3 regions of the Rhizobium sp. BK289 genome follow, and region 3 is predicted to be linked to each of the others. Evidence: riboswitches for the same ligand, from Rfam matches in the RefSeq annotation. Region 3 holds a riboswitch; each other region holds the start of a gene.
What was found. A riboswitch is a leader RNA that binds a small molecule or an ion and turns the genes downstream of it on or off. The one in region 3 is predicted to bind thiamine pyrophosphate.

Region 1: linked by a shared signal. The riboswitch ahead of thiM (hydroxyethylthiazole kinase) and the one ahead of thiC (phosphomethylpyrimidine synthase ThiC) in region 3 are both predicted to bind thiamine pyrophosphate.
Region 2: linked by a shared signal. The riboswitch ahead of thiB (thiamine ABC transporter substrate binding subunit) and the one ahead of thiC (phosphomethylpyrimidine synthase ThiC) in region 3 are both predicted to bind thiamine pyrophosphate.

Annotation. Positions count from the first base shown of each region.
Region 1 is NZ_JACHZO010000001.1:624,844-635,388, reverse strand. It holds gene yghU (glutathione-dependent disulfide-bond oxidoreductase) at 1-721, opposite strand, end outside; gene FHT84_RS02920 (DUF1127 domain-containing protein) at 1,305-1,451, opposite strand; TPP riboswitch at 1,687-1,783, shown strand; gene thiM (hydroxyethylthiazole kinase) at 1,834-2,637, shown strand; gene thiE (thiamine phosphate synthase) at 2,634-3,269, shown strand; gene thiD (bifunctional hydroxymethylpyrimidine kinase/phosphomethylpyrimidine kinase) at 3,266-4,078, shown strand; gene FHT84_RS02900 (3-oxoacyl-ACP reductase) at 4,083-4,847, shown strand; gene FHT84_RS02895 (undecaprenyl-diphosphate phosphatase) at 4,923-5,795, opposite strand; gene FHT84_RS02890 (hypothetical protein) at 5,996-6,208, opposite strand; gene FHT84_RS02885 (transcriptional regulator NanR) at 6,302-7,006, opposite strand; gene oiaX (3-oxo-isoapionate-4-phosphate decarboxylase OiaX) at 7,192-8,451, shown strand; gene FHT84_RS02875 (four-carbon acid sugar kinase family protein) at 8,475-9,809, shown strand; gene FHT84_RS02870 (phosphogluconate dehydrogenase C-terminal domain-containing protein) at 9,899-10,545, shown strand, end outside.
Region 2 is NZ_JACHZO010000003.1:379,037-389,581, reverse strand. It holds gene FHT84_RS08035 (RNA-binding S4 domain-containing protein) at 1-287, shown strand, start outside; gene fdxA (ferredoxin FdxA) at 484-822, shown strand; gene FHT84_RS08025 (CarD family transcriptional regulator) at 1,221-1,793, shown strand; gene FHT84_RS08020 (RNA polymerase factor sigma-32) at 2,200-3,063, shown strand; gene FHT84_RS08015 (M48 family metalloprotease) at 3,108-4,535, opposite strand; gene FHT84_RS08010 (ATP-binding cassette domain-containing protein) at 4,911-5,639, opposite strand; gene thiP (thiamine/thiamine pyrophosphate ABC transporter permease ThiP) at 5,632-7,269, opposite strand; gene thiB (thiamine ABC transporter substrate binding subunit) at 7,280-8,272, opposite strand; TPP riboswitch at 8,359-8,475, opposite strand; gene FHT84_RS07995 (MDR family MFS transporter) at 8,546-10,084, opposite strand; gene FHT84_RS07990 (MarR family winged helix-turn-helix transcriptional regulator) at 10,250-10,545, shown strand, end outside.
Region 3 is NZ_JACHZO010000012.1:8,551-19,095, reverse strand. It holds gene FHT84_RS21950 (thiazole synthase) at 1-100, opposite strand, end outside; gene thiS (sulfur carrier protein ThiS) at 103-300, opposite strand; gene thiO (glycine oxidase ThiO) at 291-1,271, opposite strand; gene thiC (phosphomethylpyrimidine synthase ThiC) at 1,273-3,099, opposite strand; TPP riboswitch at 3,192-3,324, opposite strand; gene FHT84_RS21930 (porin) at 4,170-5,261, shown strand; gene FHT84_RS21925 (TetR family transcriptional regulator) at 5,419-6,060, opposite strand; partial or broken gene FHT84_RS21920 (RNA polymerase sigma factor) at 6,737-7,333, shown strand; gene FHT84_RS21915 (hypothetical protein) at 7,326-7,775, shown strand; gene FHT84_RS21910 (periplasmic heavy metal sensor) at 7,772-8,221, shown strand; gene FHT84_RS21905 (DUF1800 family protein) at 8,297-9,802, shown strand; gene FHT84_RS21900 (DUF1501 domain-containing protein) at 9,805-10,545, shown strand, end outside.

The DNA.
Region 1 (10,545 bases), on a different contig from region 3:
GAACATTCTTGTAATCCTGCACCTGCAGGAACTCGGCCGCGCCATACTGCCAGCCTTTGACCAAACCGCCGTACCACGGCCAGATGGCGATATCGGCGATCGTATAGTCGCTGCCGGCGATATATTCGCTTTCGGCAAGACGACGGTCGAGCACGTCGAGCTGGCGCTTCACTTCCATGGCGAAGCGATCGATCGCATATTCGATCTTTGTCGGGGCATAGGCGTAAAAGTGACCGAAGCCGCCGCCGAGATAGGGCGCGCTACCCATCTGCCAGAATAGCCAGGAGAGGCATTCGGCGCGAGCCGGCTGCTCGCTCGGCAGGAAGGCGCCGAATTTCTCGGCGAGATACACCAGGATCGAGCCGGATTCGAAAACGCGGACAGGCTTCGGGCCACTGCGGTCGAGCAAGGCCGGAATCTTGGAATTCGGGTTGACGTCGACGAAACCGCTGCCGAACTGGTCGCCCTCGCCGATCTTGATCAGCCAGGCATCATATTCCGCGCCGCTATGACCGAGTGCCAGCAGCTCTTCGAGCAGGATGGTGACCTTCACGCCATTCGGCGTACCAAGCGAATAGAGCTGGAGAGGATGACGTCCAACAGGCAGTTCCTTTTCGTGGGTCGGTCCCGCGATCGGGCGATTGATATTAGCGAACTGGCCGCCATTGGCCTTGTTCCAGGTCCAGATCTTCGGCGGCGTGTATTCGGCAGAACCGGTCATGGGCATCCTCCTGTTTCGGGGAATCACGTTGGGGGTTGGTCTTCGATGTAGCGCGCTACAGGTGTCGCACATAGTGGCGACTGTTCATTTTTGCGAGAGGTGGTCTTCGGTTTTCAAAACAAGCAGCGATCGGAGGTGGCGCAACGGCAATGACCGCGTCCGACGCGCGATGGGGCCGGTGACGATGAAGCGGAAATCGGTTGAATGCGGCCTGAAACGAAAAAGCCTGCCGCGGGAGGAGGAGCGGCAGGCTTTCTACAAGAACCGAACAGCGGACGGGAGGAGGAATGCCGCTGTTCCCGCAGTCGTCCCTGGGAGGAGGAGAAGGACGTCTGCAAAAACGAAGGGATGCGGGAGGAGATGCATCGCTTCGATGAAAAGCATAATAGCCGATTCTTGCTCATAGGATAGGCATTTCTTTGCAGGGCAGTTATGCGCTATGCGAAAAGCGGCTGGCTTTGCAGATCTGCATGCGGCCCGGGAAAAGAGCCTGGACCGTCCCCTCCCCCGGCAAAACAAAAGCGCCTGCTCGGGAAGAACAGGCGCTGGCATAATGCAGCTTTATAAGGAGCCGTCGAGGCCGTTAGCGAGCGATCGCTGCGCGGGCCACATTGCGGATATCACCGCGATCGATACCCAGATCATGCAGTTCGCGCGTGGACATACGGCCCAGTTCGGCGACCGTCTGACGATACTTGCGCCAGTTATTGAAAGAGCGTGCTACGTTCATGATGATCCCCTTTCCTTGGGCTTTCGAAGCTGAGCGGCCGTGCTTGGCGCTCCCGTCGCTTCGATGAGAAATATATAGTCGAACCCCTCAATCTTTTGCAGAGCTAAGAGATCACTGCACCCATGCGCTAGCTGCATGTCTCGCCCGGAAATAAGGCGCTTCCAATTCGCGACCATCGCGGAGGCCTTTGTGATTTGCTGATGACATCGGCGTCTTTGTCTGCGAAAAGAAGGAGGATGAGAGACAGGGGCGTCCGCTTTCCGGCGGGCTGAGAAGAACCCTTCGAACCTGAACCAGATCATGCTGGCGGAGGGAGTCGCTCGGGACCTTGCAACGCTCAGCACGTCGTCCCTTCGCGTCTCGCCCGCCTGAAAGGGGCGATATGCAAGACCAAATCACAGCCGGCAACCTGCTCGCTGCCGTGCGGGCAAACCCACCGCTGGTGCAATGCATTACCAATTTTGTCGCCATGAATATTACGGCCAATGTGATGCTCGCCGCCGGTGCGTCGCCGGCGATGGTGCATGCCGAAGAGGAAGCGGGCGAGTTTGCCGCGATCTCCGGCGCGCTGACGATCAATATCGGCACGCTCTCGTCGGGCTGGCTTGCGGGCATGCTGAAGGCAGCGCAATCGGCCAACAATGCCGGCAAGCCCTGGGTTCTCGATCCCGTCGCCCATTATGCGACAGAGTTTCGTCGCAAGGCGGTAGCCCAACTGCTGGAGCTGCAGCCGAGGATCATTCGCGGCAATGCATCCGAGATCATCGCCCTTGCCGGCGGCACCAGCCGCGGTCAGGGCGTCGATAGCCGCGACGCCGTCGAGCAGGCGGAAGAGTCCGCCCGGCAGCTCGCGGTAAAGCACGATTGCGTGGTCGCCGTTACCGGCGTCACGGATTTCGTGACGGATGGGCGGAAGGCGAAGCGGATCGCCGGCGGTTCGCCATTCATGCCGCAGGTGACGGCCCTCGGCTGCTCGCTGACTTGCCTCGTCGGCGCCTTTGCCGCAGCAACGCCGGATGAGCCATTCGATGCGACCGCGGCAGCACTCACCGTCTTCGCCGTCGCCGGTGCGCAGGCAGGAGCGGCAGCCGATGGTCCCGGCTCTTTCTCCTGGCGCTTCCTCGACGCCCTCGCAGCGCTTACGCCGGAACTGCTGGATCGCGACGCAAGGATATCGGCAGCATGAAAGACTTCGATCTCTCACTCTACCTCGTCCTCGATCCCGTGCTGTGTGGTGACCTCGGCATGATCGAAACGACCCGTGCGGCCGTTGCCGGCGGTGCCACGATCGTACAGCTGCGCGACAAGCATGCTCCGACCGCAGCCGTGATCGAGACAGGCCGCGCTCTCAAAAAGATCCTGCAGGGAACCAATGCCCGGCTGATCGTCAACGACAATGTGGAAGCCGCCATCGCCATCGGCGCCGACGGTCTCCACATCGGACAGGAGGATATGAACGCCGCCAAAGCACGCCGCCGGATCGGGCCGGACATGATCCTCGGCCTCTCGGTGGAAACCGAGGTCCTCGCGACCCTCATAGACCCTGGTATCGTCGACTATGCCGGCATCGGTCCGGTCTTTGCCACACCGACCAAGCCCGATCACAAGCAACCGATCGGCTTCGACGGTCTTGCCCGCATCGTCGGGCTCTGCCCCGTTCCATCGGTTGCGATCGGCGGCCTCAAAGTGGAGCATACGCGAGAGGTTTTCTCGGTAGGCGCGGACGGCCTTGCGGTCGTCTCCGCCATCTGTGGCCAAGCGGACCCGCGAAAGGCGACGGCCCTCATCGCGAACGCCATCAAGGAGGCTCGCCAATGATCCGCAATGTCCTGTCCATCGCCGGCTCCGATCCCTCCGGCGGCGCCGGTATCCAGGCCGACCTGAAGGCCTTCTCCGCCCGCGGCGTTTATGGAATGGCGGCCCTAACCGCACTGACGGCGCAGAACACGCAAGGCGTCGTCGGTGTCCATCCGGTGCCACCCTCTTTCGTGGCGGATCAGATCAATGCGATCTTCGCCGATATCCGGGTCGATGCGATCAAGATCGGGATGATTGCCAACGCCGCGATTGCGGATGCGGTCGCGGACATTCTGGCGCGACATGGCGATGTGCCCGTCGTGCTCGATCCCGTGATGATCGCGAAAGGTGGCGCCGCCCTGCTTGCCGCCGATGCCGTCGACGTGCTGACCATGCGGCTGTTACCGCTTGCGACAGTCATAACGCCGAACCTGCCCGAGGCGGCAGCGCTGTTGCATGACGTGGAGGCCTCAAACCGCGAAGACATGGCACGTCAGGCGCTTGCTCTGGCAGCGTTTGGGCCTTCGGCCGTCCTCATCAAGGGCGGTCATCTTGCGGGTGACGAAAGTCCGGATGTGCTGGCGGGCGCCGGCGGCCTGACCTGGTTCGAAGCCGAGCGGCTGCCGACGAAGAATACGCATGGGACGGGTTGCACGCTTTCCAGCGCCATCGCCGCCGAGATCGCCAAGGGACTGCCGCTGCCGAAAGCCGTCGCCGCCGCCAAAGCCTATCTCGCCGCCGCGGTCGCCGCCTCGGGCCACCTTTCCGTCGGAAGCGGCCACGGACCTGTGCAGCATTTTCATGGGCTCTGGCACACAAACAAGGAGTAGAGAAATGAGCCTGTCACTCAAGGATCAGATCGTCATCGTTTCAGGTGCCGGGCGCGGTCTCGGCGCGGCCATAGCGACGGCCTTTGCTCGGGAGGGCGCAAAGGTTGCCATCAACTATCGTGCCAGCCGTGAGCGGGCAGAGGCGCTGGCGGCAGACCTTGGCGATCATGCGAAAGCGTTTCGGGCCGATATCCGCGATCCTGGAGATACGAAGCAGCTCGTTGCCGAGGTAACTGCGCATTTCGGCGCGCCGACAACAGTCGTCCATAACGCGCTCGCCGATTTCAGCTTCAATGGCGATGCGCGCTCGAAATTGCATGCCTTGAGCTGGGCGGAAATGGCGATACAGCTGGAAACCGCACTGCAAGGCGCTTTGAACCTGATACAGGCGGCGCAGCCGGCAATGGCAACGGCGGGCTTTGGCCGGATCGTCACGATCGGCACGAACCTCTTCCAGAATCCGGTCGTGCCTTATCACGATTATACCGCAGCCAAGGCGGCACTGCTGTCGCTGACCCGCACGGCTGCGTCCGAACTCGGCCCGCTCGGGATTACCGTCAACATGGTCTCCGGCGGCCTTCTGCGCACGACCGATGCCAGCAGTGCCACGCCGGAAGCCGTCTTCGACATCATCGCCGCCAATACACCGCTGCGTCGCGTCACCACACCCGAGGAAGCTGCCGATGCGGTGCTCTTCTTTGCCAGCCCCTGGGCGCGTGCCGTCACCGGACAAAATCTTATCGTCGATGGCGGTCTCGTTTTTGGATAACGGCCCGGAATGAAAAAGGCGCTACCATGGAGGCAGCGCCGATATTGAAGCTTTGCAGCCGACGGTTCGGACAGCTCAAGCCCATCCCATGGTCAGCACGCCGAAGAGAATGACGACGCCGAGCATGATACGGTAGATGACGAAAGGCCAGGTCGAGAAACGCTCCAGAAAGCGCATCAGTCCCCAGATGGCGACGAAGGACGATATGCTGCCCACAATGAGGCCGACGATCAGGATGGACCAGGCTTCCATCGGAATATGGGCCTTGTAGAGTTCGAACAGCTCCTTCAGGCCGGCAAGCGCGATGGCCGGTAAGCCGAGCAGGAACGAGAACCGTGCGGCTTCATCACGCTTCAGACCGAGGAAGAGTGCACCGGTCAGCGTCGAACCCGAGCGCGAGACGCCGGGAACCAGCGCACCGACCTGGGTGATGCCGACGAACAGGGCATCCATCAGCGTCATCTGCTCGATGCCCTTCCTATGACGGCTATAGAGTTCAGCGACCGCCAGAAGCAAGCCCATGACCAGGCAGGCGATGCCGATCACCCAAAGGCTGCGGAAAGATGTGCCGCAGGCATTCAACGACTTCGAAAGCAAGAGGCCCGCGATTGCGATCGGCACCGTTGCAATGACGATGGCGATCGCAAGCCGCATCGCGGGGGAGCGCCAATCCCTCTGCCTGATGGCATCGAGCGATCCGAAGGTGACGTAACGAACGTCGCTCCAGAAATAGGAGACGATGGCGGCAAGGGCCGCAAGCTGCATAGCGGCCGAAAAGGCCGAACCCGGATCCTGCCAGCCGAGCAAGGCCGGCACCAGGCGCATATGGGCAGTGGAGGAGACCGGCAGAAGCTCGGTCAATCCCTGCACGACACCCAGTATCGCGATCTTGGCATAGCCCAGGGCAACAAAGCCCGTGTCTACGCCTTGTGTACAAACATCAGCCACGTTTTGACATCCTCAGTTCTTCATGGGGCTTGGCACCGGAACGGTGCGATGAACTTGCTGTGGAACCGTTTTCCGACACGAAACCAGCGGCAATCTTGTAGGATGCCGTCAACTCCGCACTATGACAGGACGAGGATATAGCCGCGCAGGCTGAATGCTATCTGAAATTGCCGGTTTTGATTTCCGGGTTTAACGGATTTCTAGCCTTCCTCATCCGGCAGCGACTGCATGTGGCGGATGATGGCATAGAATGCGGCAAGGAGGATCAAGGCACCCACCGCGCGGTGGAGATCATGCAATATCGTGTGATGGTGCCTGACCATGAGGCAAGCCAGATTATAAAGAGTTATGGCGACCGCCGTCAGAATAGCGGCCAGAAAAAGCGGCATATTCCGGTGAATGAAATTGACCATCACGCACACCTCGTTTGCATGCGGCCAGATTTCACAAGGAATGGGGAGGAATTAGGACAATTACCCCTCGCCTGACAGCTGCCGAGGCGAAGATCACTTCGTATAGAGCGCGCGCGACCTTTCAAGATGCTTGAGCATCGCCTGCTCTGCTCCGTCGGCATCGTTCTCCGCCATGCGCGCGAGGATCTCCTCGTGCTCGACCAGCGTGAACTTTTCCTTGCCGGTCCAGATCAGCATGTCGGTATGATAGGCCTTCAGCCATGCCAGCATGGCCTCGCTCACAGCGGCGAAAATCGGATTGCCGGAAATCTGGGCAATGCGCGTGTGGAACTGCATGTCGGCCGAAATGAACTCCTCGGCATCCCCCAGGGAAGCGCGTTGACGTTCGATAATGTCGTAAAGATCGGCGATATCTTTTTCGGTTGCGCGCTGCGCCGCTTCGCGCGCCATGCCGCGCTCGAAGAAGATGCGCGCGCTCTTCAAATGTTCGAGCGAGTCGGACGATTGCGAGAGCATGATCTTGGCGGTCAGGTCGACTTGCCGGAAGATCGACTTCGCCGTGAGCTGGAGCACCTTGGCACGCTCGCCGTGCGAGATATTCACCAACCCCATATTGGCGAGCGCCTGCATGGCTTCGCGAATCGCCGGCCGGCCGACGCCGAAACGCTCCATAAGGACTCGTTCGGACGGCATCTCGTCGCCAGGTTTGAGTTCTCCCGATGTGATCAACCGTTCCAGCCGCTCGAATACCTCATCGGACAGCTTTCGACGTACAATTTGTTCAACAGGCTGACCCATGGACCCCCGCTTTCCCAAAACCTTTTCTCCCTTATGCATTTTCGATTGCCGCGGCGGAAGCCCATACGAAACATGTTGTCGACTGCCGGGCAAAAAAATCGTTGCAGAAGTTGGAATACTCATTATACCAGATCACCAGTTTGCGCCACGTGAAAATCGTCGGCGAGAGGAGCATTCAGTCGCTTATGACCATCACCGTTACCTACCGTATCGAAACGCCTGGCAGCATCGAAGCGATGGCCCGCAAGATCGCCAGCGATCAATCGACCGGCACTTTCGTCGCGGTCCCCGGCGAAACGGAAGAACTCAAGGCGCGCGTTGCCGCGCGCCTCAGCGCGATTCGCCCGCTTGCCGATGCGGAGCATCCGACCTGGCCGGAAGTCGCGGAAGGACATGGCCCGATCCGTCGGGCCGATGTCGATATCGCCTTCCCGCTGGATGCGATCGGCACCGATCTTGCGGCGCTGATGACGATCGCGATCGGCGGCGTCTTCTCGATCAAGGGCATGACCGGCATCCGCATCGTCGACATGAAGCTGCCGGAGGCCTTTCGCGATGCACATCCCGGGCCGCAATTCGGTGTTGCCGGCAGCTTGCGCCTGACCGGCGTCAGCGGCCGCCCGATCATCGGCACGATCGTCAAGCCCGCGCTCGGCCTTCGGCCAAAGGAAACGGCCGCGCTTGTCGGCGAGCTGATCGGCTCGGGCGTCGATTTCATCAAGGATGACGAGAAGCTCATGAGCCCGGCCTATTCGCCGCTGAAAGAGCGCGTCGAAGCCATCATGCCCCTTATCCTCGATCACGAGCAGAAGACGGGCAAGAAGGTCATGTATGCCTTCGGCATTTCGCATGCCGATCCCGACGAGATGATGCGCAACCACGATCTGGTGCTGAAGGCCGGCGGCAATTGCGCCGTCGTCAACATCAATTCCATCGGCTTCGGTGGCATGAGCTTCCTGCGCAAGCGCTCCGGGCTGGTGCTGCATGCGCATCGCAATGGCTGGGATGTGCTGACCCGCCATCCCGGTGCCGGCATGGATTTTAGGGTTTACCAGCAATTCTGGCGCCTGCTCGGCGTTGACCAGTTCCAGATCAACGGCATCAGGGTCAAATATTGGGAACCGGACGACAGCTTCGTCGAGTCCTTCAAGGCAATTCGCACGCCGCTTTTCGGCCCATCCGACTGTCCGCTCCCCGTTGCCGGCTCCGGTCAATGGGGCGGCCAGGCGCCGGAAACCTACCAGCGCACCGGCCGGACGACCGACCTTCTCTATCTCTGCGGCGGCGGCATCGTCAGCCATCCCTTCGGACCGGCGGCCGGCGTTCGCGCCATCCAGCAGGCCTGGCAGGCGGCGGTTTCGGACATACCGCTTGCCGACTATGCGAGGAATCATCCGGAGCTTGCCGCCTCGATCACAAAATTCAGTGACGGCAAGGACGCCTAACAGCAATGTCCAGTCTTCCAGCAATGTCCAACCTTCTCCTCAGCTATTATGGCGATGACTTCACCGGCTCCACCGACGTCATGGAGGCGCTTGCCTCGAACGGCGTGCCGACTGCTCTCTTCCTCGACATTCCGAGCGAAGCCATGCTGGAACGGTTCAGGGATTGCCGCGCCATCGGCATTGCCGGCACCAGCCGAAGCGAAACGCCGCAATGGATGGATGAGCATCTGACATCCGCATTCGAATGGTTGAAGGGCCTCGATGCCGCCATATGCCACTACAAGGTCTGCTCGACCTTCGATTCCAGCCCCGGGATCGGCAATATCGGTAAGGCGATCGAGATCGGCAAAGCGCTCTTTGCACAACCCGTCGTGCCCGTTGTGATCGGAGCGCCGCAGCTGAAACGCTACACCGCCTTCGGTCATCTTTTCGCGGCCTATCAGGGCCAGGTCTTCCGCATCGACCGGCACCCGGTCATGAGCCGGCATCCCGTTACGCCAATGGATGAGGCCGATCTCACCTTGCATCTGGGCAAGCAGACGCCCCTCCCCGTCAGCCTCGCGGACCTCGTCATGATGCGGGCAGCCGATGCCGACGTGCGGCTAGATGCGCTGACGAGAGGCAAGGATGGTATCCTGCTTCTCGATGTCGACAGCCCGGAAACCCAGGCTGCTGCAGGACATCAGCTGTGGCGCCTCGCAGGCAAGGGCAATGCTTTTGTCGCAGGCTCATCCGGTGTCGAATATGCCCTTCTCAATGCCTGGCGCAACGAAGGTTTGATCGGAGAGAAGCCGAAGTTTGCTCCTCCCGGCAAGGTCGACCGCCTCGCGGTCGTCTCCGGCAGCGTATCGCCGACGACCGAACGGCAAATCCGCCGCGCCACGGCCGATGGTTTTGACGGCATCGATCTCGATCCCTTGGCGCTTGTCGGCGAAAATGGCGAGCGTGCTCTGGACGCAGCCGTCGCCGCGGGCGTGGCCAGCCTCAAGGCCGGCCGCAGCGTCATTCTTCATACGGCGCTCGGCCCGTCCGCCGACCGTGGCGGCGATATCGACCGCATTCCCGGCGCCCGGCATCGTCTCGGCCAAGCTCTCGGCACGATCCTGCGACGTCTGATCGAACAGGAAAATCTCGGTCGCGCCGTCATTGCCGGCGGCGATACTTCGAGCCATGCCCTGAAGGAATTGCGCGTCGAGGCCCTGACGACACGTCTCCCATTACCGCAAACGCCAGGCTCGCCGCTTTGCACGGCCCATGGCAGCTATGCGCCCACCAACGGCCTGCAGATCGCACTGAAGGGCGGGCAGGTCGGCACCGACGATTACTTCGCGCAGATCCGCGACGGCCGAGCATCTTAGCTGTGCATTCTCGGCAAGGTCATTGGCATGCTCATTGACTCATCATACCACTTGCGATACCACACATTGAAAGTGAACGAGGTACCAACATGACTGCAATTGCTCTTTTCGGCGCCGGCGGCAAAATGGGCTACCGGCTCGCCAAGAACCTGAAAGGCTCGCGCTTCGATGTGCGCCATGTCGAGGTCAGCGATGCCGGCAAGGCCCGACTGAAGAATGACCTTTCCATCGATTGCGTCCCTGTCGACGCCGCGCTGGATGGCGCGGACGTCGTGATCCTTGCAGTACCGGATACCGCGATCGGCAAGGTTGCCGCCGGCATCGTCGACAAGCTGAAACCCGGCACGATGGTCGTCGCGCTCGACGCCGCCGCCCCCTTTGCAGGCCATCTGCCGCAGCGCGAAGACCTCACTTATTTCGTCACCCATCCCTGCCATCCGCCGATCTTCAACGACGAGACCGACATGCAGGCCAAGAAGGACCATTTCGGCGGCCTCTTTGCCAAGCAGCATATCGTTTCGGCGCTGATGCAGGGTCCGGAAAGTGCCTATTCTCTCGGCGAGGAAATCGCCAAGGTCATCTGGGCGCCCGTCATGCGCTCGCATCGCGTCACCGTCGAGCAGATGGCGATGCTGGAACCGGGTCTTTCGGAAACGGTTTGCGCCTCGCTGCTCGTCGTCATGCGCCAGGCCATGGATGAGTGCGTTGCCCGCGGCGTCCCGGCGGAAGCCGCCCG
Region 2 (10,545 bases), on a different contig from region 3:
TACGGGTCAATGGCGAGCGGATTGTGCAGCCGAGTTTCGGCGTCAAGGCGGGCGACCGTATCGAGCTCTCGCTGGAGCGCCGAGATGTCGTCCTCATCGTGCGTGCCGCCGGCGAGCGCCGAGGCCCTTTCGAGGAAGCCAAGCTGCTCTATGAGGACCTAACGCCGCCGCCGGATGAGACAAAACGCCTCACCCCGTTCGAGCAGGCATTACGGGCGCCGGGGAGTGGAAGGCCCACGAAGCGCGATCGCCGTGCAATCGATCGCCTGATCTCGGACGACGATTAGAAAACTCTGCCCGTCTCAGGCCGCTTTCCAGATTGTTTGTCCTTGAAATTGGATGACAAAGTCGATACCTCACCATCAACCTGCCGGTAACCAGCCGGGCGGCGCGTTTGCGCTTGATCCCCGTTCGGCTCCGCGGGAGCGCGCGACGTTCCAGGTTGCGCATCCGCGGAAGCTAAAGACATTCCTGGAGTGCTTCGTGACATATGTCGTGACCGATAATTGCGTCCGCTGCAAATATACCGATTGCGTGGAAGTCTGCCCTGTTGACTGCTTCTACGAAGGCGAGAACTTTCTCGTCATCCATCCCGACGAATGCATCGATTGCGGTGTCTGCGAACCGGAATGTCCCGCCGAGGCGATTAAGCCCGATACGGAGCCGGGCCTCGACAAGTGGCTGAAGATCAATATGGAGTATGCCGCCATCTGGCCCAACATCACGGTCAAGCGCGACCCGTTGCCGGAAGCCAAGGAGATGGATGGCGAAGAAGGAAAGTTCGAGAAGTATTTCTCAGCGAACCCAGGAACCGGCGACTGACCGAGGGCCGTGACAGGCGGTCGATAAAGGTGTAGTCGATATCGCAGAAAGCGAATCATTGCCGTCAGGCCGCATAGCGGTCAACGTGGCCCTTTTGGCGCGCGTACAGCAAATTATTGATTTCCTCAGATTTTTGTGATAGGTTCCGCACACTGATCCACTGCGGCATTTCGCATGCCCAAAACCATCACGAAAGCAAATCACCAATCCGTACGCGGTTTCCTTGACATATCAACCGTTTGTGTTGTCGGGTCTTAGATCGCGATGGGTGGGTTTCTGTTTGCATAAGTCTGGCTGGACCAGGATGAAGTGACCCCGACGGTACGTCCGTCTCATCCGGGCCTGACTGACCCGGCACCCGGCCCAACCGGGCGCGTAACAGGGAGTTTTTGAAAAGAATGACGACCCAGCAGAAAAAACCTTCAGCAGCACGCCATGGCTTCAAAACTGGTGAAGCGATCGTTTATCCCGCCCACGGCGTCGGCACGATCACTGCCATCGAAGAGCAAGAAGTCGCAGGCATGAAGCTCGAGCTGTTCGTAATCGACTTCGAGAAAGACAAGATGCGCCTGAAGGTGCCGGTGGCCAAGGCCATGAGCATCGGCATGCGCAAGCTTTCCGAGACGGATTTCGTCGAGCGGGCGCTGAAGGTCGTGCAGGGCAAAGCCCGCGTGAAGCGCACCATGTGGTCGCGTCGCGCGCAGGAATATGATGCCAAAATCAATTCCGGTGATCTGCTCTCCATCGCCGAGGTGGTTCGCGATCTCTATCGCGCCGAGAACCAGCCCGAGCAGTCCTATTCCGAACGTCAGCTTTACGAAGCTGCGCTCGATCGCATGGCGCGCGAAATTGCAGCCGTCAACAAGATGTCGGAAACCGAAGCCGTTCGCCTTGTCGAGACCAATCTCAACAAGGGTCCCAAGCGCGGCAAGGTCGTCGAGGAAGACGATTCCCAGGACGAAGCAGCCTAAGGCGAGCGCGCCAATCCAGCTTCAAAAAACCCGGCCTTCGTGCCGGGTTTTTTCTTTGGAACCTTTTTGCTTCTGCCGCGTTTAAGCCTCGTGTTAACGGTCGGTGTGAGTGCACTCCTGTGGGGAGAGGCTCCGGACTGGCCGTATTATCGACATTCACGAGGACCGGCCTATGCGTTTTCATCCGAAGCCCCCCGGCGATCTGAACATGCTTCAATCGTCAGACCCATTCGCTGAGATCGAACAAGACTAGTCATCGATTATCCGGCGAACCGGATATCGGTCTCCAATTTGAATTTCATTCATTGATTTCCATCCGAGCAGCGATGTTCGGAAACGATACTTGTTGCCCTTTTCGTCGACCGCGGCACTGAAGACGACTTGAGGCTGAACCTAGGAGATGCGTATGACGAACATGTCTGCAGATCGACGTATGATCAAAGTCGCGATGGCTGCTCCCTATCTCGATCGCGACGAAGAACATGATCTTGCTATACGCTGGAAGGATCATGATGATCGTGGCGCCCGCAACCAGATAGCAACTGCCCATATGCGCCTCGTCATTTCCATGGCGGGCAAATTCCGCAATTTCGGACTGCCCATGAGCGATCTCGTCCAGGAGGGCTATGTCGGCCTCCTCGAGGCAGCCGCCCGTTTCGAACCGGAACGGGAAGTTCGCTTCTCGACCTATGCAAGCTGGTGGATCCGCGCTTCCATCCAGGACTATATTCTGCGCAATTGGTCGATCGTGCGTGGTGGCACGAGTTCGGCGCAGAAGGCCTTGTTCTTCAATCTTCGACGCCTGCGCGCCAAGCTCGCCCGCAGCAATTCGAGCGTTACCGTCCAGTCCATCCATGAGGAAATCGCAGTTGCGCTCGGGGTCAGTCTTGCCGACGTGCAGACCATGGATGCGCGCCTTTCCAGCAGCGATACGTCCCTGCAGGCGCCGTCGATATCAAGCGATTCCGAAAGCGCGGAACGTATCGATTTTCTCATCAGCGACGAACCGCTTCCGGACGAGCAGGTTTCCGACATGATCGACGGCGAACGCCGGCGCATATGGCTCGCTTCGGCGCTGAAGCATCTCAACGAACGCGAGATGAAGATCATCCAGGCACGACGCCTCGTGGAAGACGGAGCGACGCTCGAAGAACTCGGCGCCGATCTTGGAATTTCCAAGGAACGTGTGCGTCAGATCGAAAGCCGCGCAATGGACAAGCTCCGCAACGCGCTTGTCGATGCGGATCCTCGTATGGCGAGCTACGCGTGAGACTGCTCTTCTCCCGGCCAGGGAGAAGATAGATAGGCCGATCGCTATTCCGAAATAATCTTGACCTTGTCGCCCGGCGCAATCGTTGCCCCGGTCGGTAGGGCGTTGATCAGTTTGAACAGGTCGAGCTTGCGGTCGGTCCCCATCATGCGGGCGGCGAGCGTCGTGATCGTGTCGCCCGGCTTGACGGTGACGACGCGGACCCTGAGCGGCTTCAGCGAGGCTGCCTCATCCGGCGTCATGTGCCGGAAACTCGAGCGCAGTACGTCCGCCGTCTGGTTGAGCTGGGCGATGTTCCCCTTCGGCACAGCTGTCAGGAAACGGAAGATCTGCGTGCGGTCGCGGATGACCGTGACATCGAAATCCCAGCGATCGGCCGAAGCGCGCGCGGTTGCAGCCGGCATGCCGTTGACGGTGATCGACTGGATCGAAGAGGGATCGAGGCCCGTCACCCAGCCGCTGGAAATATAATTCGTCAGGTTCTGGTTCTGGCTGTCGGCAACACCGTCGAAGCGGATGGCGATATCGCCGGGGCCGGTCGCCATGACGGCCTCGACCTTGTTGTCGATGCGGAAATCCGGCGGCACGTCGAAGCGGATGCCGAGGCCACCGTGCAGGAAGGTCTGGCCACGGACATAGCCTTCCTCGGGGCTGTCACCATAGAGCAGACCATCGATACCGTTCAGATAATAATCGCGGCCGATGTCGCCGACCTTGCCTTCCTCACCGAATTCGCGGGCATGCGCCTTGGCAAGATCGATGCGCTGTGGCGTGCTCGGGTGGCTCGAAAGGAAGTCTAGGCTCTGGTCGGCATCGGAATTGGCCGACATGAAGCGGCTGTAGTCTTCCATGGCGTTCAGGAAGCGGGCAGCGGCATACGGATCGTAGCCGGCCTGGCCGAGCGTGCGGATGCCGATCTCGTCGGCCTGGAGTTCCTGCTGGCGCGAGAAGGCGGCAAGACGCAGCTTGCCGCGTGCGAGCGCCTGCTTGCCGGCCAGATCGCTCGACAGGACTTCCGAAACGACGCGGCTGGCGATGACTTCGGCTTCCTCGCGTTTTTGCCGCTCGATGCCGTGATTGGCTGTCACGTGCGCCATCTCGTGCGACAGCACGGCAGCGACTTCGGAAGCATCATTGGCAAGCGCCAGAAGGCCGCGGGTCACGTAGAGATAGCCGCCCGGAAGCGCAAAGGCGTTGATCGACGGCGAATTGAGAATGGTGATGCGATAGGACTGCTGCGGATTTTCCGACACGCTGGTCAAGGCCCCAGCGATGCGAGCGACGAGCCGCTCGGTCTTGGCGTCCTTGTACTCGCCGCCATAGCTTGCAAGGATACGCGGATGCTCGCGCGCACCCATCTGCGCGCGCGGATCGTTCTTCTGCACCTCGGAGACGATCTGCGGATTGGCGGACGGCGACACGCTCGGCTGATAGGACTGATCCATCACCGTCTGGCAGCTGTCCAACACCATGGCAGCGACAAGGAGCGGGGCAAAGCGGCGCAAACGGGGTGCGACGGTCACGCTGATCCTTCGTTCTGCTCGTTCGCTCTGCTTCAGTACCAGTATCCCACTCATTTCGCTGCCATGCCGGCTCGGCACCAAATCCGGTTGATCGTTACCGGGTTGATCATCGTCGCGCACCGATAGAGGTTGCCTGCATCCTCATCGATCCGCATCTGCCCGGACGGTCTCCAACCCTTGCTCTAGCCGATTTTGGCACCGGTTGCATAGCGAGACTCCGTTTAAATGTGGCGGCGTTGTATTTTAGCAAGCATTTCCGAGGACTTTCAGCCGTTTGGCACGACGAAATTAAGGCAAAGCCGACAGCAAGATGCTGCAGCGCAATCAATGCTGCAGAAATGTGGTCAATGCCGGAATGTCGCCCGCCGTCAGGAAGGTCTCGACGGAGGCGGCAAGCCTGATCGCGCCGCCCTCGATGAAGACGGCATGGTCGGCAAGACGCCGCACCTCGGCCGGATCATGCGAAACGATCAGCACCGTATTGCCGCTCTCGCGATGCAGGGTTTTCAAAAGTTCGACCATGCCGGAGCGTAGGCCTGGATCAAGGGCGGCGAAGGGTTCGTCCAGCAGTAGGATCGGCTTGTCACGCACCAGCGCCCTTGCGAAGGCGGCACGCTGTCGTTCGCCGCCGGAAAGTGTCCCCGGCTTGCGCTTCTCGAAGCCAGGAAGCCCAACGCGCGCCAGCGCCTCCGAGACCCTTTGCCGATCCTGTACCGAAAGCTTCAATGAAGGGCTGATGCCAAGGCCGACATTGGTGAAGAGATCGAGATGGGCAAAGAGGTTGTTGTCCTGAAAGACCAGCGACACCGGCCGGTCGGCGGGATGCAGGCCGGTCACGTCCTGCCCGGCAAGCAGGATGCGGCCGCGATCGGGCTGCTCGAAGCCGGCCAATAGATTGAGAAAGGTGGATTTGCCGGATCCCGACGGCCCGGCGATGGCGATGATCTTGCCCTGCGGCAACGTGCAATCGAAGCGGAAATCATGCGTGCCGAGGCGCAGCTCGACGCCGGCCATGGCAATGCCTTGTTTCTTCATGTCGTGGCCGTCAGTCATTTCTGTTGCTTTCGTGATCGCTCATGCTCTGGCCGGCCGTGCCGGCGATGGTCAAAAGAAGGCAGACCAGGCCGAGGATCAAGGCATATCCATCGGCATCGTTCGTGCGATAGCTGCCGAGCTTGCTATAGACCAGCCAGGGCAGGGTCATCAGGCTATCCGAGCCGAAGAGCGCCACCGCGCCGAGATCGCCGAGCGACAGCGCCATGGCGAACGAGAGGGCGGTGAAGAACGGCTTGCGCAGGCCCGGCCAATCGATGAGGCGGAGGCGGGCAATGCCGTGAAGGCCGAGGCTCGCCGCCAGCCGTTCGGTGCGGCTGACATGGACCGCATAGGCCGGTTCGATGACGCGGATGACGAAGGGCAGCGCCATCAGCGCATTGATGACAATGATGAGGATGGCGGCAACGCGGCTGGGATCACCCAATGGTCTCAGCGCCAGGAACCAGCCAGTTGCCAGCACGATCGGCGGGACGAGTAGGATAAGGGATGAGCTCGCGCTCAAGGCGACCGCCAGGCTGCGCAGGCTGGCGGTCTTGCGGCGATCCGCCGAGATCACCGATCGGGCGCGGATGATTGCAAAGGATATCAAGACCGCCAGAAGGCCGGCGGCGAGCGCAATCGCCACGCTGGTGACGGCTGCTTGCAGAAAGATCGGCTGGACGGCGAGCTTCGGAAGGTTTGCCTTCAGGCCAGTTACCACAACCGAAGCGAGCGGCAGGCCGAGAAAGAGAGTAGCGGCCGACAGCAGGAAAGCGTCAATCCATCGTGCAGCCGTCTTTTGGCCATCGATACGATGAAGCGCGCGACCGCTGGTCAGCCCATGATCGTCGGGCGCGCGAAACAGCGTCATGGCGCCGAGAACGAGGAGTGTGACGGCGATCTGCAGCAACGACAGCATCACGGCGCGGCCGGGATCGAAATCGAAGCGGAGCGCCTGATAGATCGCCACTTCCAGCGTCGTTGCGGCCGGGCCGCCGCCAAGGATCAGGACCAGCGTGAAGCTGGTGGCGCAGAGCATGAAGATCAGGCCGGCGATGCCGGGTATGAGACCGAGCAGGATGGGCCATTCGATGAAGCGAAAGACCGAGGCGGGCCGCATGCCGAGCCCGCCTGCCACAAGCCAGTATTCCGCCGGCACCCGCTCCAGCCCGGCCAGCATCAGCCGGCAGGCGAGGGGCATATTGAAGAAGACATGCGCCAGCAGGATGCCGGCCAGGCCATAGATGCTGACGGGCTGCGACAGGCCAAGCGCCGTAAGCGTCTGATTGATAAGCCCCTGCCGGCCCCAGATGCCGAGCAGGCCGAGCGCGCCTATCAGCACCGGCAGGCCCATCGGCACGGCCATCATCCGGATCAGCCATAGCCGACCCGGAAAGCGGGGCTGACGCGCCAGTGCGCGCGCGACGGGTATGGCGAGCACGACCGATAACAGGGTCGAGAGCACCGCCTGCAGCAGCGTGAAGCGCAGGACACGCAGCAAGTAGGGATCTGTCAGGGGATTGGTGTCGCCGGATTCGATACCGGCGGCTAAGAGGACGAAGACAGCGATCCCGACGAAGAGCACGACGCCGGCGAGGCCGAATGCCCCGCTGGAAATGGCGCGTCTTCGCTCTGGTGCCGTAAGTATCGTCAAGGCATCAGTTGCCGCTGGTGGCGGCCAGCCATTCGTCGATCCAGGCCTTGCGGTTCTTGTCGACGACCTCGGGGCTCATCAGGAAGGTCTTCGACGGCACGACGAGCTTGCTGAAGGCATCCGGCAGCGGCTCCGAAGTGGCGGAGGCCGGCATCATCCAATTGCTTGTCGGGATGATGTCCTGGAAACCGGCGGAGATCATGAACTTCAGGAAATCGCGGGCAAGCTCCTTGTTCGGCGAGGACTTGATGAGGCCGGCGACCTCGATCTGGATATAGTGTCCTTCCGAGAAGGCGGCCGCCTGATAGCGGTCGGTCTTGTCTTCGATCATGTGGTAGGCCGGCGACGTCGTGTAGGAGAGCACCATCGGCGCTTCGCCCTTGGTGAATAGGTCGTAGGCTTCCGACCAGCCGGGGGTGACGGTCAGGATGCGTCCCTTGAGCTTCGTCCAGGCATCGGCTGCCTTGTCGCCGTAGATCGACTTGACCCAGAGCAGCAGGCCAAGACCCGGCGTCGAGGTGCGCGGGTCTTCGATGACGATCTTTTGCGAGGGGTCGCCCTCGACAAGATCCTTCATGCTCTTCGGCGGGTTCTTGACCGTCTGGCTGTCGTAGATCACGGCGAAATGGCCGTAGTCATAGGGCACAAAGACGTCGTCCTTGAAACCCCCCGGAACCTTGAGGGCCGAGGTGTCGACACCGCTTGCATCGAAGAGGCCGGTATCCTTCGCTTCATCTATGAGATTGGTGTCCAGGCCGAGAACGACATCGGCCTTGGTGCCCGTACCTTCCAGCTTCAGGCGGGAGAGAAGTGCCACGCCATCGGTGACGGCGACGTAGTTGACCGTGCAGCCGCAGGTCTTCTCGAAGGCGGCCTTGACCTTGGCGCCCGGACCCCAATCGGCGGTGAAGCTCTCATAGGTGTAGATGGTCAAGGTCTTGTCGGCTGCCTCGGCCGTCTGGGCAGCAAAAAACGTAGCGCCGGCGGAAAGGGCCAGGCCGGCGAAGAATGACAATAGGGATCGGTTTTGCACGACAGCGCCTCCACTTTGGTTTCGTCTTGAAGGGGAAAAGGGCGCTATGATTTCGTCACGCGTCTAATCCCTCCGCCGGTGTTAGCCGGATCAGGTTCCGCGGGTTGGCCAGTGAAAGCCTCTCAGCCAGATATCCTAGAGGATATGAGGCACCCCGTTAGAGCGTCGGCAGATTTAGCCTTGTGACGAAGGGATGACAAGGGAAATGATTCCCCTGTCGATTGCAGGTGGGTGATCTTACTCGGCGGCGTGAGCGGCGGCCGTTGGGCTTTCGAATTTCTTCGTTGCACCGGGCAGCTGCACGTTCTTCAGCGTCAGCGCGGTCAGCAGTCCGATGAGGCAGATGCCGGCAGCCGTCATGAACAGCGGGCTGAAAGCGCTCGCATAGGCGTTAGCGACGGCCTCGCGGGTCGCCTCGGGCAATGCGGCCATCATCTTCGGCGTCAACTGTTCGATATCGGATACGCCCGATATGGAGACGCCGACATTGCCGAGCTTGGCGGCGATGATGGCGCCGTAGACGGAGATGGCGATCGAGGCGCCGCCCATGCGCGAGAGCGTGACCGCACCGGTCGCCGCGCCGACGTCCCGGGCACCGGCCGCATTCTGCACGCCGATGACGGGAACCTGCTGCGCGAGGCCGATACCGATGCCGTGCAGCAGCATCAGGCCACCGATGAAGACGACGGGCGTGCCGGCAGGCAGGACGGCGAGCAAGCCAAATGCGATGGCGCTGCAGGCAGCGCTCGCGATGGCAAAGGGTTTGTAACGCCCTTTGGCCGCAATCAGCCGGCCGGCCGAGAGCGAGCCGCAGACGATGCCGCCGGTCAGGAGAATGAACAGCAGGCCGGCCATCGAGGGCGAAAGGCCAGTCGTCGTCTGCAGGAAGAGCGCGAAATAATTCACCATGCCGATGGCCACGGCGCCGCTGGTGATCGAGATGATCAGCAGGAGGCCGAATGTTGGATTGCGGAACAGCGTCATCGGCACGATCGGCTCGGGCGCGCGGCGTTCGATGAAGACCCAGGCGATGGCGCAAATCGCGCCGAAGGCGATGATGCCGAGGCACTGCGGCGACAGCAGCGATCCGAAGAGTTCGGTGCCGTCGGCGGCAAGCACGATGCTCGTCGTCGTCAGTGCAAGAACGGTCGCGCCGGCATAGTCGATCTTCGGCCGGCGGGCCGGCTTGCGATAGGGCAGCATGAAGGCGAGACCGGCCAGCACGACAAAGCCGATCGGCACATTGACGAGAAAGATCGAGCGCCAGCCGAAGAGATCGCTCATCGTGCCGCCGAGAACCGGGCCGATGGCGCCTGACGCCATCAGCACGAGGCTGGAATAGCTCTGGTAGCGGGCGCGTTCCCGCGGCTCGAAGAGATCGGCATTGACGGCGAAGATCGACACCAGGATGCCGCCGCCCCCAAGGCCCTGAAGGACGCGGGCGGCAATCAGCGTGTCCATCGAGACGGCCAGGCCGCAGACGGCGGAGCCGATCGTGAAGATCGCGATCGCCGTCATCATCACATATTTGCGGCCGAAGAGATCGCCGAGCTTGCCGTAGACAGGCATGACGGCGGAGAGCGAGAGAAGATAGGCTGACCCGATCCAGCCGAAACGCTCCAGATGCCCGAATTCGCCAACGATCGTCGGAAGCGCCGTCGAGACGATCTGGTTGTCGAGCGTTGCCATGAACATGGCAGTCATCAGAAACAGAAAGAGTATAAGCCGCCGTTTATGATCCGCTACGAGCGGCGCGAACGTTGTCTGCATGTCCATGGGGCAAAAATCCGAACTTGGCCGAAACGCTGCGCGGTCGATCGAATGCGCGGGACGCCCGGTTTTCATAGTCGATATATATGTGCCGTTAGCACATAAATGTCAATGACAGGTGAATGCTGTTTGCATGTTTTATTTCTTTACCGCCTCTGGTATGGTGGAAAGATGACATCTGCGACGAATACACGTGAAATTGAAGCCCAGGCCCTGACCGACGACGAGAATCTCCTGCGTATCGGCCATGCGATGACGCGCATGCGCCTGCTGACAGGTCGCCGCATGATCGGCAGGCTTGCCATCCAGAGCGTCGCGCCGGGACTCGAGCTGTCCCATCTCGACGTGCTCGATGTCGTGCGGCGAGCGGAGGAGACGGGCGAAGTCACCGTCGGCACGATTGCCGAGATGCTGCGCATCGATCCGTCGCGGGCGAGCCGCATCGTTGCAGACATGGTGACGCGTGG
Region 3 (10,545 bases):
CCGAGCGCTTGACGGCCTCCGCCAGCACGGCCGGAGAGGGATAGCGCGCCGTGCCGAGAAGAAGATGCGATGTGATACGGGTTCCGTAGAGTTCGATCATGGTCAGCCTCCCTGCATTGGCGTCAGGATCTCGATCCTGTCATTGTCGGCCAAGGCGTGGTCGTCGCGTTCTTCGCGATGGATGAGTTCGCCATTGACGGCGGTTGCCAGCCACTCGCCTTCGTATTCGAGCGCGGCGAGAAGCTGCGAAAGCGTGGCTGCCTCGACGATCTGTGTTTCGCCATTGATGATCAGGCGCATTGGCGGCTCCTGTCGTTGTTGTGTCCGGAAAAGAGGAGATCCGCGGCCTCTGCCGCCATCGCCGGCGCGAGAAGGAAGCCGTGGCGATAAAGGCCGTTGATAAGAATGGTCTTGCCCTCCCGCGTCACGCGCGGAAGATTGTCTGGAAAGGCGGGACGAATGCCGGCCCCCGTTTCGACGATGGCGGCGTCGGCAAAGGCGGGATGCAGCGCATAGGCGGCGTTCAAAAGTTCCATCAGCGAGCGGGCGGTGATCGGTCCCTCGAAATCCGTCTCGATCATCGTCGCGCCGATCATGAACAGACCTTCGCCGCGCGGCACGATATAAACGGGAAATCGCGGATGCAGCAGCCGGACGGGCCGCGCAAGGGCGACCTCCTGCGTCTGTAGATAGAGCATTTCGCCGCGCACACCCCGCAATTCCCTGCTCTCGCCGACATTTGCAGCGCCCGTGCAGTCCATGACGCCGGAAAATCCGGCATCATTCGCGATGCGATCGACAAAGGTCACACCCTTCGCCGAAAGAGTGCCCTTCAACGACTGCAAGACGTCGCGAGGATCGAGATGTGCTTCCTGGGGGAAGAACAGGCCATGCCTGAAGCGACCGGCAAGGAAGGGTTCGAGGGCGGCAATTTCGCGCTCATCGATCCAGCGATAGCCTGTCGTGCGGCTGGCGAATCGCTTCAGCTCGTTTTGATCTCGGTTCGGCGCGACGACGAGCGTCCCGTTGCGGACGACCTTGCCGGGCAGAATCGCGTCCCAACGATCGGCGGAATCGCGTCCGCGCTCCAGCACGGGCTCATCGGCACTTTCCCGTTCGCACCATGGCGCCAGCATTCCGCCGGCAAGCCATGAGGCTGCTCGGCGGAAATTCGCATGGGGGTCGGCAACCGTCACCTCGGCACCGCGGGCATGCAGTTCGTGGGCGACGGTGAGGCCGGCAACGCCGGCCCCCTTGACGAGGATGCGCATGTCACTCGGCCGGCTGGGTGGAGGTTTCCACCGGCATATAGAGATCGCCGCCCTCGCGATATTTCGCCGCCATCGCTTCCAGTCCTTCCTTCTGCGCCTCGGCGCGGATGTCGTGTGAAATCCGCATGGAGCAGAATTTCGGCCCGCACATCGAGCAGAAATGCGCAACCTTGTGAGCTTCCTTCGGCAGGGTCTCGTCATGGAAGCTGCGGGCGGTATCCGGATCGAGCGAGAGGTTGAACTGGTCCTCCCAGCGGAATTCGAAGCGGGCGCGCGACAATGCGTCGTCGCGGACTTGCGCTGCTGGGTGTCCCTTGGCGAGGTCGGCCGCATGGGCGGCGATCTTATAGGTGATGACGCCTGTCTTGACGTCGTTGCGGTCGGGCAGGCCGAGATGCTCCTTCGGCGTGACATAGCAGAGCATCGCCGTCCCGAACCATCCGATCATGGCAGCGCCGATGCCCGAGGTGATGTGATCGTAGCCCGGCGCGATATCCGTCGTCAGCGGTCCGAGCGTGTAGAAGGGCGCCTCGCCGCAGACGGCGAGCTGCTTGTCCATGTTCTCCTTGATCTTGTGCATCGGAACATGGCCGGGGCCTTCGATCATCACCTGGCAGTCTTTTGCCCAGGCGATCTTCGTCAGTTCGCCGAGCGTTTCGAGCTCGGCAAACTGCGCGGCATCATTGGCATCGGCGATCGAGCCGGGGCGCAGGCCGTCGCCGAGCGAGAAGGAGACGTCATAGGCCCGGCAGATATCGCAGATTTCCTCGAAATGCTCGTAAAGGAAGCTCTCGCGGTGATGATGGAGACACCACTTGGCCATGATCGAGCCGCCGCGTGAAACGATGCCGGTAACGCGATTGACTGTCAGCGGGATGTAATGCAGCCGCACGCCGGCATGGATGGTGAAATAGTCGACGCCCTGTTCGGCCTGCTCGATCAGCGTGTCGCGATAGATCTCCCAGGTGAGCTCTTCGGCAATGCCGCCGACCTTTTCCAGCGCCTGATAGAGCGGGACGGTGCCGATCGGCAGCGGCGAATTGCGGATGATCCACTCGCGGATATTGTGGATGTTGCGGCCTGTCGAAAGGTCCATGACGGTATCGGTACCCCAGCGGGCGGCCCAGACCATCTTCTCGACTTCTTCCGCCATGGAGGAGGTGACGGCGGAATTGCCGATATTGGCGTTGATCTTCACCAGGAAGTTCCGGCCGATGATCATCGGTTCGCTTTCCGGGTGATTGATGTTGGCCGGGATGATGGCCCGGCCGGCCGCGACTTCCTGGCGGACGAATTCGGGTGTCACATGATCCGGAATATGGGCGCCGAAGCTCTCGCCGTCACGAATCAGGGTCTCGGCTTTCGCCTTGCGGCCGAGATTCTCGCGGATGGCGATGAATTCCATCTCGGGCGTGATGATGCCGGCGCGCGCATAGGCAAGCTGGGTGACGGCCTTGCCATCCTTGGCGCGCAGCGGCTGGCGCTTGGCCGGAAATTCCGGTGTCAGCCGTTCGCCGGTGACGAAGCCATTGTCTTCGGGACGCACATGCCGGCCTTCATAGGCCTCGACATCGCCGCGTGCGAGCACCCAGCTGCGGCGGAGCTGCGACAGGCCCTGTTCGATGCTGATATCGGCACCCTCGATGGTATAGGGGCCGGAGGAATCGTAGACGATAACAGGCGGCTCACCCGATGTCGGATGGACGCTGATCTCACGCATCGGTACGCGGATGTCGGTATGGATATCCCCGGGGACGTAGATCTTTCGAGAGGCCGGCAGCGGACCGGTCGTGACCGTCGGGATGAGGTTCTTTGCGGCAATGGTCATGGTTTGAGGCTCCAAGTTGCGGTTGGAGACCCAGTCAATCAGCCGGAATGATGATAAGACGCCGACATGGAATCCACGCGGGAATCCGAAGTCTTCGAGCGCTCGCACCGTCCCTACGCCAGTATGAACTGGATCAGGTTCAACGGGTCACTGCGCCCACAATCGGCAAAGCCGTATTGTTCAGCAGTATCTCAGCCCCTTGCCGGGACCCCCCTGGTGAATGCTGGAAGGCTATGCTCTTGCTTTGGCTTCTGTCAACCCTGCAATGATGACTGCATTTTTCCGCGAGCCAGCGCTTGGCGCATTGGAGAATCCACAATTTAAGCGTGTTTACACGTGAGGCGCGGCATGGCGCTCCCTCAATAATGAGGCGCCGTGTTGCCGATAAAGCGGTAGGGGACGACACCAGCGTACTGCGTTGCGGGTAATCAGCGCGTCATTGCCGAGAAGGGCGAGCGTCAGTTGCACGCCGGCCTACGCGCCGGTCTGCATCAGGGAAAAGATGGATTGCATATAATCCCTGGTGACGAGGCCGCCGAACGGGGGGGCGCTATGAAGATCAGCCGATTCTCATTCATGCGCGATTCTTCCCTTCCTATGGCCCGAATAGCTGGAATCTGGGAAGATTCGACGTTTCTGTGTGTGGCGATTTGTTGAGTTTTGTTTCTCAGCCTTGTCGTGCATTCGCGCCTTTGGCGGTCTTCCCGCGTTCCTCGGGTGAAACGAACCTCGCCCTGCCGTCCCCAGTTGCATTTAAGCAACAGCCGGCAAGACTAACGCTGGACCGGCGCTCGCCACGGTTTCACATAATTGACAAACATACGGGCTGTTTGTAAGTCAGAAGCAGGACAGAAATTGTCTTACGGTCGAGCGATCGGCCGGATCGGTAGGGGCATTTCAAGACCTTTGCCGCGGGGACAATCATGGAGGTTCGAGGGGACTCAAGCCAACATTACGTGCGTACTTGCCGGGCTGCGCGGTCGCGTTTTCGACCGGGTCGATCTTCAAGGTGGTTTCCAGCTCAGCACTCGTGGCAAATTAGAAATGCATATTACAACCAGGAGTTTAATATGAATATCAAGAGCCTTCTTCTCGGCTCCGCTGCTGCGCTCGCAGCAGTTTCCGGTGCCCAAGCAGCTGACGCTATCGTTGCTGCAGAGCCGGAGCCGCTGGAATACGTCCGCATCTGCGACGCTTACGGTGCTGGTTACTTCTTCATTCCGGGCACTGAAACCTGCCTCAAGATCGGCGGCCGTGTCCGTACCGAAGGCGAGTGGTACGATGCCTACAACCCGAACAGCAAGAACGGTACGCTGTGGCACACCCGTGCAGAGCTGAGCATCGACACCGCGACCGACACCGAATACGGCCCGCTGAAGACCAACACGGTCGTCCGTTGGGACTGGAACGACGGCAACTCCACCTCCACCAAGCTGCTGTTCGCCAATATCAGCCTCGGCGGCTTCCTCGTCGGTAAGGCCGACTCCCAGTATAACTACTACATCGGTTATGCCGGCGACGTCATCAACGACGACGTGATCTATGACGGCCCGTACGAACTCAACCAGTTGACCTACAGCTACGATGCCGGCAACGGCTTCACGGCTGTGATCTCGGTTGAAGACTCGAACTCCAGCGGCTCCGACGCCTCCTACGGCTCAAGCTGGTGGTCCGACGACAAGGGCAATCACTATGCTCCTGACGTCGTCGCCGGTGCCGGCTTCAAGTCTGGCGCATGGGGCTTCAAGGTCGTTGGCGGTTACGACTCGATCGTCGAAGAAGGCGCTATCAAGGCTCGTGTCGATGCCGACTTCGGCGCGTTCTCGGCCTTCTTGATGGGTGGCTGGAACACCGATGGCGACAAGCTCAACAAGTATGCAGGTACCAACCTCGACCGTTCGGCTTGCCCCATCGACGATGCATCCAAGTGCGGCTGGGGTGACTGGGCCGTTTGGGGTGGCGTTGCCGTTCCGATCAACGAAAAGCTGAAGTGGAACCTGCAGCTCGCCTACACCGACTCGAAGATCTTTGCCGCAACCACGAACGTCAAGTGGAACCCGGTCAAGAACCTGCTCATCGAGCCGGAAGTCTCCTACACCAACTTCGATTCTGTGAACGAAGATCAGTGGGCTGGTATCCTGCGCTTCGAGCGTAGCTTCTAATTTTGAATTACCCGGCCTCGTGCCGGGTATAGGGAAGCCTGATGTTCCAATCCGTCAGGCTTCTTTCACCGATCGGTTGACCTCCGATCAAAGTAAAGGATCCGGCTTTCCCTCCGGATCCTTTTTTGTTCAAGGCTTTGATATCGCGTGACCCGCCTTATGCAGCCGAGGTCTCTACCTCATGTGTCCGCTCCTGCGGGAACCATGTCTTCAAGATCATCTTGATGAACATCTGTCCGCAAGGCACGAGCTGGAAATTACCCCTGTCGAGCGTCCATTCGGTGATCAGCCCGCCGATGACCGCCGTCAGCGCGGAGGCGGCCGTATCCGGCGTCCATGGCGCGGGCAGCTTCGTCTTTTCATTCATCAGGGTGAATATGCGTTCGAAATGCTCGTGCATATCGTGGCGGAAGGAGCTGGCGCGGTTCGTGGTGCCGTCACAAAAGGCCATGTCGAGGTGCATCATCACCTTCAGCATGCTTCTCTTGCGCGGGTCGCCCTGGACATCGTCGAATATCCCGGCAATCGCCTCGGCCACGAGATCAAGCGGATTTGTCGGGAGTTCCTTCGACATCCGCTCAGCCAGCTCCTGAAACGGCTGCTGGGCCTCATCGCGGATCGCAAACATCAATCCCTGCTTGTTCTTGAAATGCCAGTGCACCGCCCCCCGCGTTACACCAGCCGCTGCGGCTATCTCCTCAAGGCTGACATTCTCGTAACCCTTGTCGAGAAACAGAGCCTTTGCAGAGTGCAAGATCTCGCTCCTCGTTTCCGCCGCCTCCTCCTTAGTGCGCCTCATTCATGTCTCCACAGAAATCAGTCAAGCTGTACCCCTCTTTTTTGGCATTCTTACCCCACCATCGCCGCTTATCGCTGGAAACTCCTCACATCAGCAATGCACAAGAAAGCGGCCCAATTACATAATCCCCTAAAATTAAGGAAGGAAATCGCAACGGGAGCGCTTCGTCAAGCGCCTAAAAGCCAGGCGCAAGTTTCCGTGTGCAGTTTCCTCGCGTTGGGGAGTGAAAGGTCGAAAATGTTCGGATGCTAATATGTAGCCATAGCGGCAATATATTGGCGGTACGAAGCCGAGTTCGCCTGTCCCGGAAACGATGCGCCAGTCAAATCGGGGCACAGGGCATGTTTGATCTCCGGCGTTAGCAACTCCATCCGCTCATATCGATGAGGCTTCCACGTCCGGCTGAGCCGGCTCTTTTTGTATTCGCTCGATAGATAGTTGCCGGGGAAGGGAGGAAAATCCAAAAATCCTCGACGTAAGAGCGACGGAATTCGGCGGATAGGCCGTTCAATCCCTGCGACCCCATACTTCTTGCGAACCCATGCTTGATGTCGAAGGATGATACGCTGACCGAGATGCTGCGATCTGACGGAAGCCGCTTGCCGGATTTGACGGCCAGGCCGAGCTTCCTTGCTAAAAGCCCGAACCGGGTGGCGCGTCACGCCGGTATCGCGCGAAACAGGAGCGGTGGCGATTGTCGATGAAGTGGGATCGCACGCCCGGGAGCGGCGATGCGGATGAGGATCTGCTCGGCCGTATCGCCGCTGGTGACGTTCCGGCAATGCGTATGATGGTGGCAAGGCAGCTGCCACGCATCATGGCCGTCGCAACCCGCATGCTCGGCGATGCGAGCGAAGCCGAAGATGTGGCGCAGGAGACGTTTCTACGCCTCTGGCGCAACGCCGGCGGCTGGCGCCAGCGCAATGCCCGCTTCAGTACCTGGGTGCATCGCGTGGCGATCAACCTTTGCTACGATCGCTTGCGCCGACGCAAGGATGTTCTTGCCGAGCATCCGCCCGACATCGAATATGAAGGGCCGGCGCCGGATGCGGGCCTGATGAGCGAGGACGATCCGTCCAAGCGTGTGGAACGGGCGATGCAGATGATCGCGCCCCGGCAGCGCGAGGCGATCATCCTGGTCTATTATCAGGCGCTGTCGAATGCCGAGGCGGCCGAGATCATGGACGTCAGCGTCGACGCATTGGAGAGCTTGCTTGCGCGTGGAAGACGCTCGTTGCAGCTGCTTTTGTTGAAGGAACAGGGCGATGGTTGAGAATATCGCAGGTCCGATGAATGCCGGGCGGTTCGAGGAACTGACCGCCGCCTATGGTGGCGATATCGCTCGGTGGCCGCAGACCGAGCGCGCCGCCGCGCGTGAATTCGCAAAAGACCCGGCCGCCGCCGGAGTTCTCGCGCGCGCCGCCGATCTGGATGCGCTGCTCGATACCTATGTCGTCAGACCGGGCCATGTGGATCTGCAACGCCGAATCCTTAAAGGCTTCGTCCGCCGCCTGGCGGTTAGAAGCTGGTTCCGCTTCGGCTCCGCCGGCATCGGCCTTGTCGGCGTCGGCATTGCTGGCGCGCTCGCCGGCAGCATCGCTATCGCGGTGCTCACGCCCAGCCTGACCTCCGATGCTTCGGTCGTCTCCGACGGAACCGCAACCATGTTCGGCGACATCGGGCCGGACGCGGGCATAGTGCAGGACAGCCAATGACGGATCGCAGTTTTAGAATAGTGGTCATTTCCCTACTGGTACTGAACACGTTCCTCATCGGAGCATTGGCGGGCGGCGGCCTGACGTGGATCCGCAAGACGCAGGCACGTGCGGGGATGATGCCGCTTGCCGGCGAGCAACTGCCTTCCGTTCAGAAGAAAGCTTTGCGTGCCGCACTCAACGAGGCGCGTAAGGACAACCGGCAGGCCATTCTCGAGGCGCAGCAGGCCAAGGTAGACGCCGCTTCCATTCTGGGTCAGCCGATGCTGGACAAGGAAGCGCTTCTGGCTGCCTTGGCGCGGGCGCGAAATGCCGATATCGGCCTCAGAACGAAGCTGGAGGAACGCGCTGTCGACTTCGCCGCAACGCTCTCCTACGACGAACGCCGCGCGCTTGCCGAAAGCCTCGTTCGCCGCAGCGCGTCGAGGGCCGCTGCCACAAAATGATCATACTTGCCAAGCGACGGATCGGAACGAACCTCGCGTTTAAGGAGCATGTTTGATGCAGGAGTTGGCAGGAATATGGCTCAGCAATCGAATGACGTTTATGCCGCGCTCGCCCTTTCCCGATTTGGGCTAGGGGCGGATCATAACGGCATTGCGTCGATCGCATCGGATCCGCACGGAGCGCTGATGGAGGAAATCACCGAGCGCTTTGTACCGGTACCCGTCGGGCCGCAGCTTCAATCCACCGCCGATCTTCTCGTTTCCCTCTATGCCTTCCAGGAGCAGCGCAAGGAGGCAAGGCAGCAGGCCGCGACACAGCCGGATAAGGCGGCGCAGGGGCCACAGCAGCCGCAGTCGCAACAACCTCAGGCGCAGCCATCGGGCACCATGGGAATGCAGCCAAACAATCAGGCCATGGCGGCTGTCATCGGCAAAGCCGTCGAGAAGCTGGAAAAACCCGCAATGCCCTACCTTCCGCAGCAGGTCCTGCTGGCGGAAGTGGATGCCCGCTTTAACGGCACCATCCGGCAGCCATTGATCGGCTTTGGCGAGCGGCTTGCCATGTTCTGGGCAAACCATTTCGCGGTCGCCGTCTCGAAGAGCGAAGAGGTTCATATCGTTGCCGGTGCCTTCGAGCGCGAGGCCATCCGGCCGCATGTCTTCGGTCGTTTCTCGGATATGCTGCTCGCCGTCGAGAGCCATCCGGCCATGCTCGCCTATCTCGACAATCAGCAGTCGATCGGGCCGAACTCCAAGGCCAATGCCAACAGGAAGCGCGGTCTCAATGAAAATCTTGCCCGCGAGACGCTGGAATTGCACACACTCGGCGTCAATGGTGGCTATACCCAGGCCGACGTGACGACGCTTGCCAAGATCATTACCGGCTGGACGGTGGCGCGCGCCGAGGGCAAGCTCGGGACACCCGGCACCTTCGTCTTCAACGCGGGCGCGCATGAGCCCGGTGATCAGACGCTGCTTGGCCTCACCTATGCCGACAATGGCGTCGGACAGGGGCGCGAAGCGCTGCGCGATCTCGCCCGCCATCCGGCAACAGCACAGCATATCGCCACCAAGCTCGTCCGTCATTTCGTGGCCGATACGCCTCCGCTAGGGCTTGTCCAGACCGTCGCTGCGACGTTCAGCAAGACGGATGGCGATCTTTCCGCCGTCTATCGGGCGCTCGTCGGCTCCGAGGATGCATGGAACCCGACATTATCGAAGGTTCGCTCGCCGCTCGAATTCATGGCGGCACTTTTGCGGGCAAGCGGCGAGACCCCGAAACCGAATGTCATTCTCGGCGCGTTGACCGCGATGGGCCAACCCTTCTGGGCGCCGGCCGGACCGAACGGCTTTGCCGATACTGCCGATGTCTGGGCTTCCAGCGAGAGCCTCAGCATGCGCATGGATGTCGCCAATATGATCGCCAATGCGGTGCCGCCGCAGGTCGACCCGCGCAGTTTCGTGTCCGACAGCCTGGGGCCGCTGCTTTCCAATGAAACGCTGCAGGCCGTATCGCGTGCGGAGACCCGCAAGCAGGGCCTGACGATCGCATATCTTTCCCCCGAATTTCAAAGGCGCTGACCATGACCTGCGAACTCATGACCCCCACTCGTCGTGCCGTGCTCGGCGCTTCCGGCGCCTTGTTCGCCTGGGCCTTCATCCCGCGCTTCGCCCATGCCGCCGGCGGGCGCGATCCGCGCTTCATCACCATCATCCTGCGCGGCGCGCTCGACGGTCTAACGGCCGTGCCGCCCGTCGGCGATCCCGATTATCAGACGCTGCGGCAATCGATCGCCATGACGACCAGCGGCCCCGATGCCGCTCTCCCGCTCGACAGTTTTTTCGCGCTGCATCCGTCGATGCCGAATTTCAACCGGCTCTATCGCGCAGGGCAGGCGGCCGTCGTCCATGCCAGTGCGACGCCCTATCGCGACCGGTCGCATTTCGACGGACAGGACGTGCTGGAGTCCGGCTACGAGGTGCCCGGCCGCGTCGATTCCGGCTGGCTCAACCGGATGCTGGAGGGATTGCCGAAGGGCGACAAGGTTTCGCCGGGAGCTTCGGAGATCCGCGGCCTGTCCATCGGCGCCAATGCACCACTCGTCATTCGCGGCAAGGCACCGGTGCTGGGCTGGTCGCCATCCAATCTGCAGCCGGTCAGCGACGACCTGCCGCCGAGGCTGATGGATCTTTACAACCACACCGATCCGCTCTTTGCGAAAATCCTCGCCGAGGGCATTTCGACCGGCAAGATTGCCGCCGGTCTCGACGTCAAGGCCAGAGGCGGCCCCGGCGATCCAACAGGCATGGAACAGATGGCGAGA